3 regions of the Synechococcus sp. Lug-A genome follow, and region 1 is predicted to be linked to each of the others. Evidence: riboswitches for the same ligand, from Rfam matches in the RefSeq annotation. Region 1 holds a riboswitch; each other region holds the start of a gene.

Region 1 (6,982 bases):
GGGCCTGTTCCTGATCGATCCGGACGGCATCGTTCAGCACGCCACCATCAACAATCTCTCGGTGGGTCGCAGCGTGGAGGAAACCCTGCGCGTGCTCAAGGCCTTCCAGCACGTGCAGGGGCATCCCGGTGAGGTGTGCCCCGCCAACTGGATGCCGGGCGCTGCGACCATGAAGCCCGACCCGGTCGGCAGCAAGGAGTACTTCGCCGCCCACGGCTGAGCTACCCCCTGCCACCGCCTTGGCGGTCAGCCCAGCAGCGAGGCCAGCAGGCGGGTGCCGTCTGTGCCGCCGGTGATCGGGTCGCAGGCCCGCTCCGGGTGGGGCATCAGACCCAGCACATTGCCTTGGGCGTTGCAGAGGCCGGCGACATTCCCCACCGAACCGTTGGGGTTGGCGGCGTAACGCAGCACCACCCGGCCTTCCCCCTCCAGCTCCGCCAGCGTGTCAGCGTCGGCCTGGAAGCAACCTTCGCCGTGGGCGATCGGCAGGCTGATCTGCTCACCTTCGCTGTAGTGGCGCAGCCACTGGGAGGCGCCCGGGTGCACCGTGAGCGGAGCCGCTTCACAGAGAAAGTGCAGCTGGCGGTTGCGCGTGAGCGCTCCGGGCAACAGGCCCATTTCTGTGAGCACCTGGAAGCCGTTGCAGATGCCCAGCACCGGGCCGCCACGGGCCGCGAAGCTGGCCAGTTCGCTCAACAGCGGCGAGACATGGGCAATGGCGCCGCAACGGAGATAGTCGCCATAGCTGAACCCGCCGGGCAGCACCACCGCATCGATGCCCTCCAGGCTCGACTCCTCGTGCCAGAGGAAGCGGGTGGGAATGCCGAGGCATCCTTCCGCCGCCCAGCGCACATCCCGATCGCAGTTCGAACCGGGAAACACCACCACTCCGATCGTCATGACCCGGCGCCCTCCACGGGCTTGAGCTGCTCGAGGCACCAGTTCTCGATCACCGGATTGGCCAGCAGGCGATCGCTGAGCCGCTCGATCGTGCTGCGCGCGGCGTCGAGATCCGGCGCATCGAGTTCCACCTCCATCGCCTTGCCAATGCGCAGACGCGTGATGCCATCGACGCCGAGCCGCTGGGCGGCGGCTCTGGTGGCTTCTCCTGCCGGATCGAGAACCGATGGTCTCAGGGAGACCAGCACACGGGCTTGAAAGCGGGGCACCGGCAGGGATGTCGTTTGTTAAATCTTGGCAGCTTGCCTCCCCCTCGGGACCAGCGCCGAAGCATGGTCAAAACAGAGGTGGGCGTTGGAAGCGATGCAAGCGACAGGCGCCAGCCAACCCTGCCTGGGAGCCCGGCTGGCCCGGGCGGGGATGGTGGCGGTGTTGATCGCGATGGCAGGCACCGCTCTGCTTGCTCCGGCCCTGGCACAGGTGCAGCGGGTGCCCCTGCGCTGCCGGCTGGCCGATGGCCCCTGGCTTCCCTGCGTGATGACGGTGGAAGCGGTGGGTGAGCGCTGGAGGTTGCGCTTCGACAACACACAGCTGAGCTTCCGCCACGATGGCAAGGGTGTGGTGGAGATGCAGCGACCAGCCGGCAGCTGGGAGACGGTGAAGGCCCGCTGGAGCGAGGATCAGGCCCTCTGCTGGGACGGCATCTGTGCCCAGGGGGACATCCCCCTGGACTGAACCGACCATCGGATTTAGTCGGCTGGAAGATTTGGTCGGCTGGAAGTGGATGGCACACCTGGGAAGGCTGTGAATGGATCACAGACAAGCCGCCATCGAATGGATCGCAGGCAGGCCGCCTGAGCTTGGCTGCGAGCCTGCTCAGGCGGCCTGCCTGCGTCGGGTGCCTTCGATCGCCTGCAGCAGCAAGCTGCGCTCGACACGCAGCCCGAGCGCCACCAGCTCAAGCCGACCCTCGTGGGGGCTGCCAGGGGAGCCAATCTCCCTGGGTGCGGGGGCTATCGGGCCTGCGGGGGCTGCCCTCTGTGCGTCGTGGTCCTCGTACCAGCAATCGAGCCGCGGACCAACCGCCTGGATCTGCAGAGGCCGTCGTTTGCCGGGCTGAATCAGCCAGCCCTTGAGGCGCAGCAGGGCCTGGTGCTGGATCTGCTCCAGGAGCGTGGCTTCAAGGGCCTCACGATCGAAGGAGCCAGCGAGCTGAATCGCCACCGATTGCATGGGCACGTGGGTGTGGTCGTGATGCTCGTGGTCGTGATGACCGTGATCGTGGTCGTGATGGTGGTCGTGGGAGGCCTCGCCATGGGGGCCAGGAGCCGGCGCGACGGCTGGGCGATCCAGGCCCAGCAGCAGCTCGGGCGGCACCTGACCGCGCTGCATTGGCAACACCTGGGCGCCGGGGCGGCAGGAGGCCTGAAGGCGCCCGCGCACCCGGTCCAGCTCTGCAGGCGTGAGGCGGTCGCCGCGGCTCACCAGCACCAGATCAGCCGCCCGCAACTGGTCCTCGAACAACTCCTCCAGGTCGGAGAGATGATCAAGGCTGGGGTCGGCAGCCCGCTGCCGCTCAAGCGCGGCGGGGTCGGCCACCACACTGCCGCCGGCCAGCGCTTCACCATCCACCACCGTCACCACGCCGTTGACGCGGGTGCGGGTGCGGATGTCGGGCCACTTGAAGGCCTGCACCAGGGGCTCGGGCAGCGCCAGGCCGCTGGTTTCCACCACGATGCCGTCAAGACGATCAGCGGACGCCAGCAGCTTCTGCATCGTCGGCAGAAAATCGTCCTGGACGGTGCAGCAGAGGCAGCCATTGGCGAGCTCCACCAGCCGGCCATCGAGCTCCTCCTCCGGGCAGAAGCCGCAGCTGCGCAGCAGGTCACCGTCGATGCCGACTTCGCCGAATTCATTCACCAGCACCGCCAGGCGCAGACCGCTGGTGGTGAGCAGATGGCGCAGCAAGGTGGTTTTGCCCGCGCCGAGGAAGCCCGTCACCACGGTGACGGGGAGACGCCGTTGCATGGAGGCTGTCATCTCAGGGCACCAACGCGGACCAGGCGAACGTGGAGCCCACGCCGATCAGCACGCCGGCCGCCAGCATCAACCGCGCCGGAGCGAGGCCCGCGCGCCAGCGCTGCACCAACGTGAGCGCCAGCCACAGCAGGGCGCCCTGGCTGATCAGCAGGCCCAGCAGATACCAAACCACGGAGGCGGGCTGCCAGCCGCTCACGGCATCACTGAGCACATAGCCGTGCAGGGCGAAAGCGGGCAGCAGGGTCCAGACAGGCAACCGTTGGATCACCACCAGCCCCACCACCACCAGCGACAACGCCACCAGCGCTTCGGCGCCAGGCAGGGCGGGCAGCAGCAGGCCAAGGCCGGTGGCCGTAAGCCCCACGGCAAGCAGAGCGAGCACCCAGCGCAGGCGCTGCACCAGGCCCACCAGGCCGAGCGCCAGCAGAAACAGCAGGTGATCCGGACCCAGCAGCGGATGACCGATGCCGCTGAGCAGACCCGCCAGCGGGCCCTCCTTCAGGGCGAAGGTTTCCATCAGGTGGTGGGCAGCTGCGGGGGTGGCCAGCAGTGGCACGAGCAGCAGCGGCACGACCAGGAGTGGCGCGAGCTGCAGGGCGCCAGACAACAGCAGAGGGCTGGCTGGCTGGGCCGCACGACGGCCTGGGCCAGCAGCCCGGGGTTGAAGAAACATGGCTCGACCGGTCCTCGCCGGAACTGGATGGGTTGAAACGCCGGCGGGTGTTCTGACTGGCCCTGCCACGAGGACTCGCGGAACAGGCTTCACAGTTGCGGGACAGCGCCGGAATTGCACCGGACTTTCCCCCTTGCCTCCAAGGGATGGATCCCCTGGAACCGGCGAGCCAATCTACCGGCAGCCGAGGCTTTCAACCGTGCTGACGCCGGTGCGGGGATTGACGCCTGCGGCCCTGGCGCAGAGGGCTTTCTGCTGGGTCAGATCGAGCACGGCGTCGCTGAAATCGGCCCCCTCGATCGTGGCCCCGGTGAAGCGGCTCTGCATGAGCATGGCGTTGCGGAGCACCGCACCGCTGAGGTCGGCGTTGTCGAAGCGGGTGGCGAAGGCCACGGCGTCTTCGAGGTCGGCGCCGCTGAGATTGCTGCCCTGCAGATCGCTGGAATTGAACACGGCACCGCGCAGGTTGGTGTCACTGAGGTCGAAGCCCTGCATCGACGCCTTCAGAAACTCCTGCTGCTGCAGGTTGCGGCCATGCATAGCGGGCTGCAGATCCTTCAGCGCCCGCTGGCCGCGCAGCTCCGGTGCCGTGATCGCCAGGGCCGGCGCCAGGGGGCCCACCAGACCCAGCCAGGCGACCGTGACCACCAGCAGGGCAAGCAGGGAGCTGAGCCAACCGGGGCGAGTGAAGGGGGGCAAGAACACACGTACCGTGGGCCCTCAAGTTATGGCAGCCACGGCCGCGGCGCGATCGACATGAGCATGTCCCTGCGGGTGGTGGTGCCGCCCCATCCCCTGATCGGTCACTGGTTGACCCTGCTGCGTGATCAGGACACGCCCCCCTCTCTGTTCGGCACCGCCATGGCCGAGCTGGGCCGCTGGCTCACCTATGAAGCCGTGCGCGACTGGCTGCCCCATCAGCGGGTGACGGTGCAGACACCGCTGGCCAGCACCGAAGGCAGCGTGGTGGACGGCAGCGTGCCCCTGCTGGCGGTGCCGATCCTGCGGGCGGGCCTGGGGCTGTGGCAGGGGGCCCAGGCCGTGCTGCCCACGGCCCGGGTCGCCCACGTCGGCCTGCGCCGCAATGAAGCTGATGCCAGGGCCTCCTGGTACTACGACGCGCTGCCCGAAACAATCGGCCCCCAGGTGGGGGTGCTGGTGTTCGATCCGATGGTGGCCACCGCCGGCAGCCTGGTGCAGGTGCTGGAACGGCTCGAGAGCAAAGGGGTGAGCGGTGACCGGCTGCGGGTGATCACGGCCCTGGCGGCCCGGCCCGGGCTCAACACCCTGGGGCAGCGCTTCCCCCACCTCACCCTCTACACCGCCTGCATCGACGCTGACCTGGATGCCGACTTCCGCATCGTCCCGGGCCTCGGCGATGCCGGTGATCGTCTGTTCGGCACCCCGGCGGCGGCCATTCCCTGATGCCTGCAGCAGGCGCGGCTCCAGCCCTCCTCTGTCGTGCTCGGCCAGACCGTGGCGCCCAGGCCCAGACCTAGGCTCACGGGCCATTGCTCCCCTGGCATGGGACTGGCTGTCGCCGCTTCACCGCCCCCGGCCCGTGCCCTCGGGCAGGAAGGTTCGCGTTCGTTGAGCGGCACCGTGCAGGTGCCGGGCGATAAGTCGATCTCCCACCGCGCGCTGCTGTTCGGGGCAATCGCCACCGGCGAAACCCGCATCGATGGCCTGCTGCCTGCGGAGGATCCGCTCAGCACCGCCGCCTGCCTGCGCGCCATGGGGGTGACCATCAGCCCGATCGCGGCAGGGCAGCCGGTGATCGTGCAGGGGGTGGGCCTCGAAGGCCTGCGGGAACCCGACGACGTGCTGGATTGCGGCAATTCCGGCACCACCATGCGGCTGATCATGGGGCTGCTGGCGGGACGCAGCGGCTGCCACTTCGTGCTGAACGGCGATGCGTCCCTGCGCCAGCGGCCGATGGGAAGGGTGGCCGAACCGCTGGCCGCCATGGGCGCCCAGATCCGCGGCCGCGCCGGCGGCAAGCTGGCGCCGCTCTCGATCCAGGGAAGCGCGCTGCATGGGGCCTTGCTGGGCACCCCGATCGCCTCGGCCCAGGTGAAGTCGGCGATCCTGCTGGCGGGTCTCACCGCCACCGGTCCCACCAGCGTGATCGAACCGGCCCGCTCCCGCGATCACAGCGAGCGGATGCTGCGTGGCTTCGGCGCCGACATCGAGATCGGCGGCGACTCCGGCCGGCACGTGCGGCTGACGCCGGGCCGGGAGCTGGTGGGGCAGCCGGTGGAAGTGCCGGGCGACATCAGCTCGGCGGCCTTCTGGCTGGTGGCCGGGGCGATCACCCCAGGCGCCGACCTGACCGTGCGCAACGTGGGCCTCAACCCCACCCGCACGGGGGTGCTGGAGGTGCTCGAAGCCATGGGCGCCCGCATCGAGCGGCTGGAGCAGCGCCTGGTGGCGGGCGAGCCGGTGGGGGATCTGCGGGTGCGCTATGGGCCGTTGCAGGCCTTTGACATCGGCGGCGAGCTGATTCCGCGCCTGGTGGATGAAATCCCTGTGCTGGTGGTGGCCGCCTGCCGGGCCGAGGGCACCAGCCGGATCCGGGAAGCAGCTGAGCTGCGCGTCAAGGAAACCGATCGGCTCGCCGTGATGTGCCGCCAGCTGGGCGCGATGGGGGCACGGCTGGTGGAGCACCCCGACGGGCTCGACATCACCGGAGGGGTGGAGCTGCACGGCGCCGAGGTGGACAGCGAAACCGACCACCGGGTGGCGATGAGCCTGGCGGTGGCGGCCCAGGTGGCCATCGGTCCCACGCGGCTGCACCGCAGCGAAGCTGCGGCGGTGTCGTACCCCGGCTTCTGGGACGATCTGGCACGTCTGCAGGCCTGAAGCCCACCGGCGAAAGGGCAGCGGGGCGCCGGATAGATTCCCGCCAATTGCCGCCCCCCGCATGCTTGCCGTTGCCGTTCTGGCCGCCGGGAAGGGAACCCGCATGCGCAGCGACCTTCCCAAGGTGCTGCAGCCGCTGGCCGGTGCCACGCTGGTGGAGCGGGTGCTCCGCTGCTGCGACAGCCTCGAACCCGATCGGCGCCTGCTGATCGTGGGGCACCAGGCCGAGCGTGTGGAGGCGTCGCTGGCGGCCCACCACGGGCTGGAGTTCGTGCTGCAGCAGCCGCAGAACGGCACCGGCCATGCCGTGCAGCAGCTGCTGGAGCCGCTGCAGGGCTTCACGGGTGATCTGCTGGTGCTCAATGGAGACGTGCCGCTGCTGCGTCCGCAAACGCTGCGCCAGCTGCTCGACAGCCACCGGCGCGGTGGCGCCGCCGTGACCCTGCTGACAGCCCGGCTGGAGGATCCGAGCGGCTACGGCCGGGTGTTCGCGGACGAGGATGCACA
Region 2 (6,982 bases), on a different contig from region 1:
CACATCGCCGCAGTCGGCGTTGTCGCCGCAATCCTCCTGGAACGCCGCTTCCAGGGTGGAGAGGCCGCCAGTGGGGCCGGCGCCGCCGAAGGCGCTGTCGGCGAAATTGCCGGCCCGCAGGATCGTGCGCAGCAGATCCTTGCCGCTGAAGCTGGTGTCGAAGCTGAGCTGGAGGTCGTAGTTGAAGGTGGTGGCGCCCACCTCCTGGCGGACCGCCCCTGTTGGAGCACTGCCGCCGAAGGCATTCGCGCCGAGCACAAAGGTGGCCTGGCCGCTCAGCTTGGTGGTGGTGGAGAACTGGCTGGCTTCCAGCTCGCCGACCTTGGCTTCGAGACCATCCACCCGGCCCTTGAGCACGGCCAGTTCAGCTTCGAATTCCTTGAGCAAGCGGCGCAGCTCGTCGGTCACCTCGGTGATGCGATCGAGGCAGGCATTGAGCAGAGCGGCGGCTTCCCAGCGGCTGAGGGCCTGCTTGCCGCGAAAGGTGCCGTCGGGGTAGCCGGCGACGCAGCCGTAGCGCTCGATCAGGTTGGAGAGCGCCTGGTAGGCCCACTCCGTGGGCTGAACGTCGGAGAACTGGTTGATGCTTGTGACCTGGTCCTGACTCTCCCTGCTGGATCCGGCGGCATACCTGTTGATGGCCTCCAGGTTGAGTTCGGCGGCGGTGGCGCCGAGCGGAGCCAGCTGTGCCAGAAGAGTCAGGCCAGCGGGTGCGATCAGGCGAAGCAGAAGCTGGTTCATCGAATTGAGAAAACAAGGGGAGATGGCTCAGGAAAAGAGATGACCTGAATTGATTTAGAGACCGAATATTGTTATCGATAAAGGTGATTGGCGGCTGGGCCTCTTCTCGCGCCGGCTATGAGGCCGCTGCTGATCGAAGTTTCAGCCCTCGCCACCTTCACCCCCTTCGCCGCCCTCTCCACCTTCCCCTCCCCCGTTTTGACTGTGGTATTTGACGGCTTTGCCTCCGCTGGGCGTCGGCTGGCCGACCGCAGGGGTCTGCGTGTCAGCGGGTTCGAGCACCTTGCCGCAGCCAGCCGCGCTGGTGATCAACCCGGTGGCCGCGAGAAAAAGAGCGATGCTGGATTGCGGCATGGCCGATCCGGATGGAACGCAGCCGACTGTGAATGGGTTTGCTCTGAACGGGCCTGCAACAGTCACAGACGAACGTGTCATTGGTGACAGATGTCGGTGCTGGCTCCTTCGCTGTCCGCGATTTGCAGAGATGGTGCAGGGACCCGTCATCGTTCGTCGGAACCGCGCCAGGGTCGGGTCGATGCGTTTTCAGATCGAATCACTGCTGCCGGCCGAGCAGATCGCCAGCTGGCGGAGCCGGCTCCTGGCACCGGAGGTGGAGTGGCGGCTCGGCCAGGAGACGGCCGGCTGGCACGCCCGCTCCGTGAAGCACAACCGGCAGCTGGATCGCGCTTCTGCCCTGTACCGGGAGCTGGCGCCGCTGGTGCATGAAGCTTTGCTGGCCCATCCCCTGCTGGCCTCGGCGGCGTTGCCGGCCCGGATCCACGGCCTGCTGTTCAGTCGCACTGGCCCAGGCGAGGGCTATGGCCGGCATGTCGATAACGCCTTCATGGCCGATGGGCGCTCCGATCTCTCCTTCACCTTGTTCCTCTCGGAGCCGGGCCGTTACCTGGGAGGAGCCCTGCTGCTGGAGATCCCCGACGGTGAGGAGGCGGTTCGTCTCGGCGCCGGCGATCTGATCGTCTACCCCAGCACCCTGCTGCACAGGGTGGAGCCGGTGACGGAAGGGGAACGGCTCGCCTGTGTGGGCTGGATCCAGAGCCGCCTCCGCAGCGCCGAGCAGCGGGAGCTGCTGTTCGAGCTCGACACGGCGCGGCGACTGTTGTTTGCCCAGCAGGGTAAGGGAGAGATCTTCGATTTGCTCACCCGCAGTTACACCAACCTGTTGCGAATGTGGGGTGAGTGAGTGGTGATGCCGGCAGCCTCTGAAGTGATTTGGCTCCCGGTACCAATGGTCACGCGATCAGGTGACGTCCTGGCAGAGACGTTGGAAACGACCGGTGGATATTGGCTCCACACGCCATGCAACAGCCGTGCCCCGAATCCGCCGTTGGAGTCAAGCCCTTGCATTCGGCCTGCCTCTGTGCCTGGGCCTGGCCCTCACCGGTTGTGGTACACCCAGCAGCACGGCCGCGCCCACGAACGAGACGGTGGTGACGACCTTCGTGGAGAAGGTGGTTCTGCCCAATTACACCCAGATGGTTGCGGACACCGGCGCCCTGCAGGCGGCCATCCGGCGCCTAACGGACCAGCCTTCCGACGCGCACCTTGAGGCGGCCCGGCAGGCCTGGCGCTCGGCGCGCCGGACCTGGGAGACCAGCGAAAGCTGGGTTTTCGGCCCCGCCGAAACCGAGGGCTTTGACGGCGCCTTGGATTCCTGGCCCGTGAACCGCAAGGACCTCGCTGCGGCTCTGGGAGGTGCCCCGTTCACACCTGAAACCTTCGCCGCCCTCAGCGACACCGCCAAGGGCTTCCACGGCATCGAATGGGTGATCTATGGCGGCCGCACCGGCGCACCACCCGACGCCGCCCTGCTCACACCCAACGAGCTGGCCTATCTGCGCCTGGCGGCCGACGACCTGCACCGCCAGGCCGAAGGACTCCTTGCCAGCTGGTCGGGGCCCCAGGGCTTCGGCGCGCGGATTAGCGCCCCCGCCGAAGCCGGCACGGCTGTGCAGGAGATGCTGCAGGGGGTGATCGGCCTGCTGCAGGAGGGGGGCGACGAGAAACTCGGCCAACCGCTGAAAACAAAAGATCCCCACACCCTGGAGAGCGCCGATAGCGGCAACACCCAGGAGGATCTGCTCGCCAATGTGCAGGGCGCCCGACAGGTGCTGTTGAGCACTGGTCTGCTGGAGCTGATCCGCAGCAAAGATGCGGAGCTGGGCCAACAGATCGACACACAGACGTCCCAGGCAGTGGATTTGGCCAAGGCCCTACCACACCCGATCAACGATCACCTCGACAACCCAGCCTCCCTGCAGGCGATGGAGGAGCTGATCAACCAGCTGCACAGCACCGCGAAGCTGGTGGAGCGATCGGTGCCCCTGTTGTCCTGATGGCCCGTCCCGACCGGAGTCTGAGGCGCCTCCTGCTGGCGGCCCTGGCCCTGGCAGTGGTGCTCGGGCTCGGCCTGCGGCAGGTGTGGGGAGCCGCCGATCCCCAGCTGGCCGCCGGTGCGATGACGGTAGCCAATCGCACCTCGGCCTCCTTTGAGCAACCGGCCGCCGGCCTCACCCCCGCGGAGCTGGAGCGCCACCAGGTGGCCGATGGGCTTTTCGATCGCACCCATGTGCCTCTGGAAGGTGCCCCTGGGGCGGGTCTGGGGCCCCGCTTCAATGCCGCCTCCTGTATTGCCTGCCATGTGCGCAACGGCAGGGGGCGGCCGCTGATGGGGGAATCCCTGGTGCGGGTGGCCCTGCGGGATGCGCGGCCCGTGCCGGGCATCGGCCACCAGGTGCGTGATCGGGCCGTGATGGGCGTCCAACCCGATGCCGCCGTGCAGGTGGAGTGGCAGGACCAGGCGGGCCTGCGGCGGCCTGTGGTTCGCCTTGAGGCGGAGGCCCCCATCGACCTTTCGACCCGCTCAGTGGCCCGTTCCCTGCGGGTGGCGCCTCCCCTGATCGGACTGGGGCTGCTGGAGGCGGTGCCGGAGGCCACGATCCTCGAGCACGCCGACCCCGACGACCGCGACGGCGACGGCATCTCCGGCCGGCCCCACTGGCTCAAGGGCGATGGCGTCCGGCGTCAGCTAGGACGCTTCGGTTGGAAGGCGCTCTCGGCCTCGGTGCGGGATCAGACCGCCGCCGCCTTCCTCAACGACATGGGCCTCACCAGCCCGGGGGACATCGGTGCGCGGGACCTGGAGCTCGTGACCTTCTACAGCCAGACCTTGGGGGCGCCCCGCACCGCCCAGCCGGCCTCCAGACCGGTGGTGCGTCGGGGGCAGGAGCTTTTTAGCGAGCTGCAGTGCGCCCGCTGCCACGTGCCGCAACTGGCCACGGCACGTTCCCCCCAGGCGGTGGCTCAGGTGATCAACGACCAGAGGATCTGGCCCTACACCGATCTGCTCCTCCATGACCTGGGCCCCGGCCTTGATGACGGGGTGTCGGAGCGGGGGGCGGCCGGGAGTGAGTGGCGCACGGCACCCCTTTGGGGGCTGGGGCTCACCCAACGGGTGAACGCCTCCGCGGGGTTCCTCCACGACGGCCGGGCTCGCACGATCGAAGAAGCGATCCTCTGGCATGGCGGCGAAGCGGCGGCCTCGAAGACCCGGTTCGAGCGGTTGCCGAAACAACGCCGAGAGGACCTGCTGGCCTGGTTGAGGCAGCTTTGAGTGCATCGTTTCCGCACCAAACAAGAGCGGCTGATCAGACCAAACCCTGGCGCTACCCCGAGCACCAGGGGGTCACTCCGAATCCATACACCTATCCCAGTAAGCAGGTGGCGCTCCAGAAGGCAAGGGAACTGGGCTGCGAGGGCGCCCATGCCATGGGGTCGCTGTGGATGCCTTGCCGTGAGCATCCACAGCCGTAACCCAGCGCCTTCAGCGCACCAGCAGCCCGATCGGTCCGAGCACCAGGAATCCGCCGAACAGGGCCAGCACCAGGTCCAGCTTGGCGGTCCAATGGGCCGGTAGGCGCCTGAGCACGAGATAGGTGCCGCCACTCACCACCAGCGAGTCGGCGAACGCCCCGAGCCACCAGCTGGCGGCCGAGAGATCTCCGGGCGCCTCCTGACCGTGGAGCATGGCGTGCACCGCCACGGCGGTGGCGATCAGGGCGCCGCAGAAGCCCAGGGCAGGCGCCTTGCAGGAGCGGTGGCTGCGCAGCACCAACACCGCCACGGCCGAAATCGCCAGGGCCGCGATCACCTCAGCGGCCGGCAGGGCACCGCCCATTGCCCCGAAGATGCCACCACCGATGGCGCCGGCCAGGGCCCAGAGCAGCAGCTGGCCAGAGATGTAGGAGGCGGCAGCCCCACCCCAATCAACAGCAGCAGGTGATCGGTGCCGAGCAGGGGATGGAGGAAACCGCTGGCGATGCCGCCGTGGGCGATGCCATGGGCCTGGGCGGGCTGATCCAGCAGCAACACCAGTGCTGAGGCCGCGCCAAACAGGGCCAGAGATCTGGCAGAAGCAGAAAGGGTCATGGTGGAATCCGGTCCGCGCCGGAGAAGAAGGGGCTGGGCACGGCGAGCGTTCTGACTGAGAGGGCCATGCCCCCCATCACAGCTGCGGGACAGCGCCGGACTCGGCTCAGGAGAACCCTGCACCCCACCGGACTTTCCTCGTTGCCTCCAGGGAGTGACCCACTGGAACCGTGATCTCCATTGTGGGTCCGGCTGGCTGCAGGGGCATCACTGTGGGTGACGGACCAGCCAACCGAACATCAGCAACGAGGCGGCGGTGATCCAGCTGCCGCCCACCCGCACAGCGATGGCCCGCCAGCGGGGATGGGGCGGAGCCAGCAGCTGGCCCAGAAGGGTGGTCAGGACGGCGATGGCGACGGTCTCCCCCAGCAGGGCCGCCAGAGCACCGGGGTGTCCGGCGAGCGCTGAACCCGCCACCAGGGCGAACCCAGTAGCCAGGAGGGCGACGGATGGCAACAGCACCCGCGCCCGCAGCCGCACCCCCAGGGCCACGAGCAAGCCGGTGGCTGCCACCACGGCCGTGCAGGCCACCGCCTGCAGCAGCTCAGCGGACAGGTGGAGGCCGATCAGGCCCCCCAGCAGCCAGGCGAGCGCCAGCAGCAACGGCAGACGATCCGTGCAGGGTCTGCCGGACTGCACCGCCAGCAGCACCAGGGCGATCACCAGCAGCAGCTCCGTGGGCTCCAGAAACAGCCGCGCCATGCCATCACCCCAGGGCCCGAAGCCGGTGGGGGTGAGATGGGCGAGGAGCGCGATCACGTGAGGGCCTGCTCGAGGAACAAGAGCCCGATCAGCGCTACGACCCCACCGGCTCCCTGCACAAAGCGCCGGCCACCGGGCCAGCGGCGCGTCTCGCCCAGCAGGATCCCCAGCAGGTGCAAAAGGCCGGTGGCGATCACAAACGCGAGGCTGTAGAGCAGGGCGTTGCTGCCGGCGGGCAGTTCAGCGCCATGGGCATGGCCGTGAAACACCGCAAAGGCGGAGACGATCAGCGCCGCCAGCCAGAACGGTGGTCTGAGCTCAAACAGCACCATCTGCCCCATCACCAGGCCCGAGACGGCGATGCCGATCTCCACCCCCGGAATCGGCACCCCGAGCAGCCCCAGCAGCCCCCCGAAGGCCATCACCAGCGGGAAGGCCACCGGCAGCACCCAAAGGGCCGGCGGGCCGAGCACTGCCCCCCAGAGACCCACGGCCACCATGGCCACGACGTGATCGAGACCCGAGATGGGATGAAGCAAGCCGGCCACGAAACCGCCGCCGGGGTGGCCATCGGCATGGGCCCAGGCAGCCGCCGGCGCCAGGGCCAGGGCCGCTGCAGCAGTGGGCAGCACTCTGAATTGCCAGTGGATGCGGTTCATCAGCTGCGAGCCAATGGGTTTCATCCTGGACCTGCGGACGAATCCCAAAAGATCCCTTACTCAGGGTGCTCGGCGCAGGGCATCCAGAGGGAGCCCATGGCATGGACGCCGCTGCAACCCAGTTGCCGCGCCCTCTCCAGAGCCTGCTCGCGGCTCGGGTAGGCCATCAGGTTCTGTGGCGTCTGGCCGGGGGAGCTGTGGTGGTGCTGATGCAGGGCACCGGCAGGAGCCCCCAGGCGCCGCGGGCCCATGCCTTCAAGACCTGCCCACCAGACCCCCATCACGTTCACTCCCGCCACCAGCACGCCCATTCCCACCACACAGGCGTTGAGCACACCCATCCCCACCACGCCAATGCTGATGACCCCCATCGGCACCACGCCGATGCTCACTACCCCCATCGGCACAATGCCGATCGAGATGATGCCCAGGGG
Region 3 (6,982 bases), on a different contig from region 1:
TGCCGTCGATCTGGGTGCGCAGCTCACCGGTGAGCACCGAGGCGGCGGTGGTGCCGGGGGCGATCGAGGGTTGGGCGGCGGCGACGCCATTGCCGTTGCGGCGGCTGCGGCCGTTGCTTGATGCGGCAGCAGCTTTGGGCGGTGGTTCCACCCCGGCCAGGCGCAACCCGCCGCCGGGCCCCTTCACCTTCACCGCAGCCCCCATGGCCACCAGATGATCCTTGGCGGCATCGAACTCCTCGGCGGTGAAGGGGTCATCGGCTTCCTCAAGCAGCGCTGCCTTGAGCTCGTCATTGCTCAGCCTGCGTCCGTCTTCCGGCAGCAGTGGCACCATCGCATCGACAAGATCGGCTCGAACGGGCATCGGGGCGAAAAGCTCAACGCTGCAAAGGCTCAGGCCAGTGTGGGCCTGCTCGGTCATTGGTGGCAGGGTTTTCGTGCGAACAACGCCCGGGCCTCACGTCACCCCTCACCGCGGCAGCTGGCACTCCAGTTCCCGCAGCCGCGCTTCCAGGGCCTCGATGCGTTCGAGGTAGGTGAGGGCCAGGGCCATGCCGGGCACGTTGAGGCCGAAGTCGTCGCGCAGGCGGGCGGCGCGGCGGGCCAGCGTCAGGGTGCGGGCGTGGAAGCACAAGGAGGTGCCAGTGCCGGTGAGCTGGAACACACCGAACTGGATCAGTTCGCTCACCTCTTCATGGGCCAGGCCCGAGGCCGCCAGCAACTCCTCGAGTGCCAGCGGGCTGTCGTCGTCGGCGGGAATCAGCGGATCGTCAGCCATGGGTGGCGGCTCCTTCGAACGATGGACGGGGGTTGAACGCGGAGGCTTCGGCCAGCTCGCGGTAGAGCTCCCGTTCGCGATCGCCGATCTGCTCCGGCATCACGATCTGGATCACACCGTAAAGATCACCGGCGCCCTCCTTGCGCCGTGGCAGGCCCTTGCCCGCCAGCCGCAGCTTCTGGCCGTTGCGCATGCCCGGCCGCACGGTCACCCGCGCCGTGCCATCGAGCGTGGGCAGATCGATCTCAGCACCCAGTGCTGCCTCCCAGGGGGCGATCGGCAGCTCCAGGTAGAGGTCGTGGCCCACGGGGCGAAAACGGGGGTGGGGCTTGAGCCGGATCTCCAGGAACAGATCACCCGCCGGGCCGCCACCGTGGCCGGGGCCGCCACGGCCGGGCACCCGCAGGCGCTCGCCATCAGCCACCCCGCGTGGCACCCGGATCGTGCCGGAGCGGGGCTCCCGCGCCATGCCGCCGTCGGCGCCGCGGCTGGGGACGCTGAGGGTGAACGCCACCTCGCTCCCCTTGGCCGCCTGCTCCAGCGTCAGCTCGGCGGTCACCTCCAGGTCCTGGCCGCGAACCGGAAAGCCTCCCGCCTGTTGGCCGAAGCCGCCGCCGCCGGGAAAACCGGTGGCGCCGCCAAAACCACCCGCGCCACCAAAACCGCCCCCGCCACCAAAACCGCCCCCGCCGCCAGGGACGCCGAAGCCCATCTGCTCGAACAGATCGGCCAGATCCACCTCCTGAGCGGCCTGCCCGCTGCCTGGCCGGCCGCCCTGCCGCCGGAAGCGGCTCTCCCAGTCGGGTGGCGGACTGAACTCCTCCCCGCTGCGGTGGCGGCCCAGGTCGTCATAGGCCTTGCGCCGCTTGGGATCGGAGAGGGTCTGGTAGGCCTCGCTGATCTCCTTGAAGCGCTCCTCGGCACCGGGCTCCTTGGCCACGTCCGGGTGGGTGCGACGGGCCAGCCGCCGGTAGGCCTTCTTGATCGCGTCGCCATCGGCGTCGCGCTCCAGCTCCAAGGCGGCGTAGTAGTCCTTGAACTTCATCGTCGCCGGGCCTCCGAACAGAGCTGCGCCTGGAGGGTGGCCGCCTGCGGGGGCGACCCGCACGGGGCTCCCCCCAACCCTGCCACGCCCGTCCGTGATCGCGCCGTGCCAGGTGCAGCAGCGGCAACGTCCTGGCCGCGGCCGGGCCGCTTGTCCGCCTGCTTCCGGCCTCCCGCGCCAGCCAGCTCGCTGTGGCCAGGCGCCAGACTGGGTGGATCAGCTCCGCCCTGGCCGCCCTTTCCATGACCAGCACCGCCACCGATCTCCGCGCCGACGGCCCTGCGACGGTGCCCATCCCCGCCATGGCGGAGGCCGGCATCATCAGCCTGCCGGTGACGATCCTCACCGGCTTTCTCGGCGCCGGCAAAACCACCCTGCTCAACCACATCCTCAGCAATCAGGACGGCATCAAGACCGCCGTGCTGGTGAATGAGTTCGGTGAGATCGGCATCGACAACGACCTGATCATCGCCACCGGCGAGGACATGGTGGAGCTGAGCAACGGCTGCATCTGCTGCTCGATCAACGGCGAGCTGCTGGAGGCGGTGGAACGCATCCTTGATCGTCCCGATCCGGTCGACTACTTGGTGGTGGAAACCACCGGCCTGGCGGATCCGCTGCCGGTGGCGATGACCTTCCTCGGCAGCGAACTGCGCGACACCACCCGGCTCGATTCGATCATCACCTTGATCGATGCGGAGAACTTCGACGACTCCACCATGGCGAGCGAAGTGGGGCGCGCCCAGGTGATCTACGGCGACATCCTGCTGCTCAACAAGACCGATCTGGTGGCGGAGGAGCGGCTGGTGGAGGTGGAGTCGCGCCTGCGCGAACTCAAGAAAGACGCCCGCATCCTGCGCTCGGTGAGCGGGCAGGTGCCCTTGCCGCTGCTGCTGAGCGTGGGGCTGTTCGAGTCCGATCGGGTGGTGGCGGAACAGGTCGGCGGTCCCCAGGCGCACAGCCACGACCACGGCCATGACCACGCTCACGATCACGGCCACCACCACGGCGACCCTCACGCCCACGGCCACGACCATGGCCCAAGTGCCGGCGCGGCCGAGGGTGCCGCCGCAACCCACGCCGCTGCCGCTGACCACACTGCCGCTGACCACAGCGCCTGCGACCACGACCATGGCCAGTGCGTGCATGACCACGGCCACGATCACGGCAGCCACGGCCACGGCCATGACCACAGCCACGATCATGCCCATGGCGACGGCGTCCATGCCGCCGACCATCTGGCGATCGAAGGCTTCACCTCGCTCTCCTTCGCTGCCGAGGGACCCTTCTCGTTGCGCAAGTTTCAGAACTTCCTCGACAACCAGATGCCGGCTGGGGTGTTCCGGGCCAAGGGAATCCTCTGGTTCAGCGAAAGCGAGCGGCGCCATGTGTTCCACCTGGCGGGCAAGCGCTTCTCGATCGACGACACCGATTGGAAAGGACCGCGCAAGAACCAGCTGGTGCTGATTGGCAAGGAGCTCGATCACGACAAGCTGCGCCGTCAGCTGCGGGCCTGTGTCGCCAGCGGCGCGGCCGGCAAGGGGTTTTCCTGAACCTGGCCCGCTTGCCCGGCTGCGTCCTCTGCTCGCGGCCCGGCATCCCGCCCGCTCCTGGCGCTGCATCCAGGCCCTGCATCCAAAGGTTGCCGTTGAACCCCGGGGCGGCGGGGCTGGCTTCATACTGACCCCGCAGCGGTTTGCCGGTGCGCACCCCGGTGAGGCAACGAGGAAAGTCCGGTGTCAGCAACACGTCCCCTCCGAAGGCGTGGTCGCCAGTCCGGCGCTGTCCCGCAGCTGTGATGGGCCCCTTCCACAGGCGTGCCCTCAGCCAGAACGCTCGCCCCTGCTCCTCCCCCTTCAATCCCCGGCGCGGACCGGAGTTCACCATGCCCTTCGCTTCCCTCAAGTCCTCGTCAGGCCGTGATCTGGCCCTGGCCGGCTGCGCCGGTCTTGGCCTCAGCCTGCTGGGCGCCCTGCCCGCCAGCGCCCACGGTGTGGCGGGCGCCGGCCTCGCGGGTGGCTTCAGCCATCCCCTCACCGGCCTCGACCACCTCTTCCTGCTGGTGGGTGTGGGCGCGGCCTCGTCCTTCGTGAGCGCCCAGCTCCTGCTGTTCGCCCTGGCCGGTGCCGTGATCGGTGCGTTCTTCGGTGTCAGCGGCGGCGGCCTGCCCGTGGCTGAGCTGCTGGCGGCACTGGCGGTTTCAGGTCTGGGTGTGCTGATCCTGATGAGCCGCCGCTCTGGCCACCCTCCTTCCATTCCTGCGGCCGGCACCGTGGTGACGGTGGCGGTGGCGATCCACGCGATGCTGCACGGCCATGAAGCCAGCGGTGCCAGCAGCTGGTGGGCGGGAGCCCTGCTGGCCTCCGGCCTCACCGTGGGGGTCACGTTCCTGTTGCTGCGCCGGCTCGGCACCGCCTGGACCGTGCGTCTTGCCGTTCTGCTCACCGTGGTGGGTGCGCTGCTGGCCCTGGGGCCGATCGGTCTGCTCGCCGGCGCCGGCGCCGGCGCCGCCTGAGCTGAGCACCAATCGCAGTCATCGACACAGTCCGCTCTCAGGTTCTGGCTAACGTTGCCGCAGTCCGGTTGGGTGTCATGGTCGAACTTCTGCTTTTCACCGGAGTCGTGGCGCTGTTCGGCCTGGCCTTCTGGCTCACCACCGACTCCGATGACGACAATCCCGGCGGCGGTCTGATGCAGCCGGCTCTGGTGCCGGTCCGGGTCCGGCCCAACCGCTGAACGATTCCATTGATCTCGTCCGAAGCGATCGTCAGCCCTGCTGATGGTCGCTTTTTCTTTGGGTTCCCGTGCCGTACCGGGGAATCTGTCCCTCGGGCCACTGGAAAGGGCGCAGCCCGCTCCTCATGCACCAGCCACCACAGCCGAGCAGCCTGGGCGTTTCGAGCAGCCTCGGCGGTTCTCGTTCCTGGGTGTTTCCCCCATCCACTGATCCCACGGTCTTTCTTCCGGTCACATTTGTTACTTCGGGTCGCACCCTTTCGGCGTGGGCGGACTGACCCTGATCCTTACGCTCCAGAAGTTGCATTCGCGCCATAGGGCGCTCCATCTCCTGGATGAAACGGATCTCTACCGCCACCCTGAAGCTGGCTGGTGCCGGCTTGACGGTTGTTTCGATCGCCACCGCCGTGGGTGCCGGCCTGGCCCAACAGGCACCCAATCGCCAACCCGTTGAAATCGGTGTGTACTCGGGCCGTCACTACAACACGGACAAAGAGCTGTACCGCCAGTTCACGGCCCGCACGGGCATCAAGGTGAACGTGCTGGAGTCCAAGGACGACGCCATCATCGAGCGCCTCAAGAGTGAAGGGCGCAACAGCCCTGCCGATGTGCTGGTGCTGGTCGATGCCGCCCGCCTCGACATCGCCACCGATCAGGGCCTGTTCCAGCCCGCCCGCTCTGCCGCCTTGCAGCGCGACGTGCCTGCCAACCTGCGCGATTCCCAGGGCCGCTGGTACGGCCTCACCCGCCGGGTGCGCGCTGTGGTGGTCAACCCGAAGCTGGTGAATCCCGCCACGATTCGCACCTACGCCGATCTGGCCAATCCAGCCCTCAAAGGCAAGCTCTGCCTGCGGGAACGCAAGAGCCCCTACAACCAATCGCTGGTGGCCAGCCAGATGATCCTGCGCGGCGATGCCACCACCCGCAACTGGGTGCGCGGCATGGTGGCCAACGTCAAGCAGCCGTTCTTCACCTCCGACACCCCCCTGGCACGTGCTGTTGCCCGGGGTGAATGTGCGGTCGGCGTGGTGAATTCCTACTACGTGGCCCGCATGCTCTCAGGTGCGGGCGGTGCCGAAGACAAGCGTCTGGCCCAACAGGTGAAGATCGTCTACGTGAACCCCTCCCACGTCAACATCAGCGGTGCTGGCGTCACGCGTTATTCCAAGAACCCCCAGGCTGCGCTCAGGCTGATTGAATTCCTGGCCTCCCCCACCGGTGGCCGCGGCTACGCCGAAGCCAACAACGAGTACCCGCTCAAGGGCGTGGGTAATAATCCCTACCTCAAGGGCTTCGGTACCTTCAGAGCGGATGGCGTCTCCGTTGAGCAAATCGGCTCTCGCACCAGGGCCGCCACCCAGATGATGGAAGCCAACGGCTGGAAGTAGGAACCGAATGGCGGCACTGGCAACAGCCGAACGCGCAACAGCTGGGAAGGGGGCGCCGCCGATGCGGCGCGCCTCCCTCACCACCGCAGTCGTGCTGGTCTCAGCCCTGGCCCTGGTGCCGGTGCTCGTTCTGGTGGGCTACGCCCTGCTGGCCCCCGGCTCCAGCACCCTCCAGCTGGGCGCCGAAGGCGTCGAGCAGGTGGTCAACACCGTGGTGCTCGTGCTCGGTGTCGGCCTGATCGGTGCCGTGCTGGGCACGGCCAATGGCTGGCTCACGGCCTGTTGCCATTTCCCCGGCCGGCGCTGGTTGCGTCTGGCGCAGGTGCTGCCGCTGGCGGCTCCTGCGTTTGTGCTGGCCGCTGTGCTGGTCGATCTCGGCAGCCGCTGGGGCTTCCGCTTTCACGGCATCGGCTGGGCCGTGGTGCTGCTCAGCCTCACCACTTACACCTACGTGTTTCTGCTCTCCACCGAGAGCTTCTCGATGAGCGGCCACCGCCAGCTGGAGGCCTGCCGCAGCCTGGGTGTCGGTCCCTGGGGCAGCTTTCGGCGGGTGGCGCTGCCGCTGGCGCTGCCTTCGATCGGTGCCGGCGTCGCCCTCAGCGGCATGGAGGTGGTCAATGAACTCGGCGCGGTCGAACTGCTCGGCGTGCCCACCCTCTCGCGCGGGATCCTGCAGCGCTGGCAGGGAGAAGGGGATCTGCAGGGAGCTGTGGGGCTCGCCCTGATCGCCCTGGTGATGGTGAGCCTGTTGGTGGGGGCCGAACGCTGGTTACGCCAGCGCAGCCGCCGCTGGAACATGGGCCATGACGGCACCAGCTCACTGCACTGGCAACTGAGCGGCTGGCGGTCGTGCGCGGCCCAGCTGCTCACCCTGGTTCCGCCGCTGATCAGCCTGGCGATTCCGCTCACCTGGCTGGTGATGAGCCGCGACCACCTGCAGAGCGATTCGCTCGAGGAGCTGGTGGCGCTCACGCTGCGCAGCCTCGGTCTGGCCCTTGCCGCTGCCCTGGTCACGGTGGTGGCGGCGGTGGTGCT

What was found. Region 1 has a riboswitch for cobalamin ahead of KBY86_RS00565 (HupE/UreJ family protein). Riboswitches for the same ligand answer to the same signal wherever they lie in the genome.
Region 2: linked by a shared signal. The riboswitch ahead of KBY86_RS03140 (HupE/UreJ family protein) and the one ahead of KBY86_RS00565 (HupE/UreJ family protein) in region 1 are both predicted to bind cobalamin.
Region 3: linked by a shared signal. The riboswitch ahead of KBY86_RS03255 (HupE/UreJ family protein) and the one ahead of KBY86_RS00565 (HupE/UreJ family protein) in region 1 are both predicted to bind cobalamin.

The regions. Positions count from the first base shown of each region.
Region 1 covers NZ_JAGQBN010000001.1:109,439-116,420, forward strand. Annotated here, with positions in the region: gene KBY86_RS00540 (peroxiredoxin) at 1-220, shown strand, start outside; gene purQ (phosphoribosylformylglycinamidine synthase subunit PurQ) at 247-900, opposite strand; gene purS (phosphoribosylformylglycinamidine synthase subunit PurS) at 897-1,169, opposite strand; gene KBY86_RS00555 (hypothetical protein) at 1,264-1,635, shown strand; gene cobW (cobalamin biosynthesis protein CobW) at 1,777-2,940, opposite strand; gene KBY86_RS00565 (HupE/UreJ family protein) at 2,942-3,547, opposite strand; cobalamin riboswitch at 3,638-3,794, opposite strand; gene KBY86_RS00570 (pentapeptide repeat-containing protein) at 3,788-4,318, opposite strand; gene upp (uracil phosphoribosyltransferase) at 4,370-5,038, shown strand; gene aroA (3-phosphoshikimate 1-carboxyvinyltransferase) at 5,138-6,475, shown strand; gene glmU (bifunctional UDP-N-acetylglucosamine diphosphorylase/glucosamine-1-phosphate N-acetyltransferase GlmU) at 6,537-6,982, shown strand, end outside.
Region 2 covers NZ_JAGQBN010000003.1:77,001-83,982, reverse strand. Annotated here, with positions in the region: gene KBY86_RS03175 (iron uptake porin) at 1-741, opposite strand, end outside; gene KBY86_RS03170 (hypothetical protein) at 883-1,095, opposite strand; gene KBY86_RS03165 (Fe2+-dependent dioxygenase) at 1,277-1,942, shown strand; gene KBY86_RS03160 (imelysin family protein) at 2,190-3,095, shown strand; gene KBY86_RS03155 (di-heme oxidoredictase family protein) at 3,095-4,372, shown strand; gene KBY86_RS15265 (DUF3721 domain-containing protein) at 4,369-4,572, shown strand; gene KBY86_RS03145 (hypothetical protein) at 4,583-4,936, opposite strand; gene KBY86_RS03140 (HupE/UreJ family protein) at 4,906-5,187, opposite strand; cobalamin riboswitch at 5,211-5,375, opposite strand; gene KBY86_RS03135 (hypothetical protein) at 5,395-5,946, opposite strand; gene KBY86_RS03130 (HupE/UreJ family protein) at 5,943-6,548, opposite strand; gene KBY86_RS03125 (hypothetical protein) at 6,605-6,982, opposite strand, start outside.
Region 3 covers NZ_JAGQBN010000003.1:95,734-102,715, forward strand. Annotated here, with positions in the region: gene KBY86_RS03235 (class I SAM-dependent DNA methyltransferase) at 1-364, opposite strand, end outside; gene KBY86_RS03240 (chaperone modulator CbpM) at 470-778, opposite strand; gene KBY86_RS03245 (DnaJ C-terminal domain-containing protein) at 771-1,823, opposite strand; gene KBY86_RS03250 (CobW family GTP-binding protein) at 2,066-3,376, shown strand; cobalamin riboswitch at 3,499-3,682, shown strand; gene KBY86_RS03255 (HupE/UreJ family protein) at 3,709-4,338, shown strand; gene KBY86_RS03260 (hypothetical protein) at 4,416-4,559, shown strand; gene KBY86_RS03265 (extracellular solute-binding protein) at 4,895-5,947, shown strand; gene KBY86_RS03270 (iron ABC transporter permease) at 6,009-6,982, shown strand, end outside.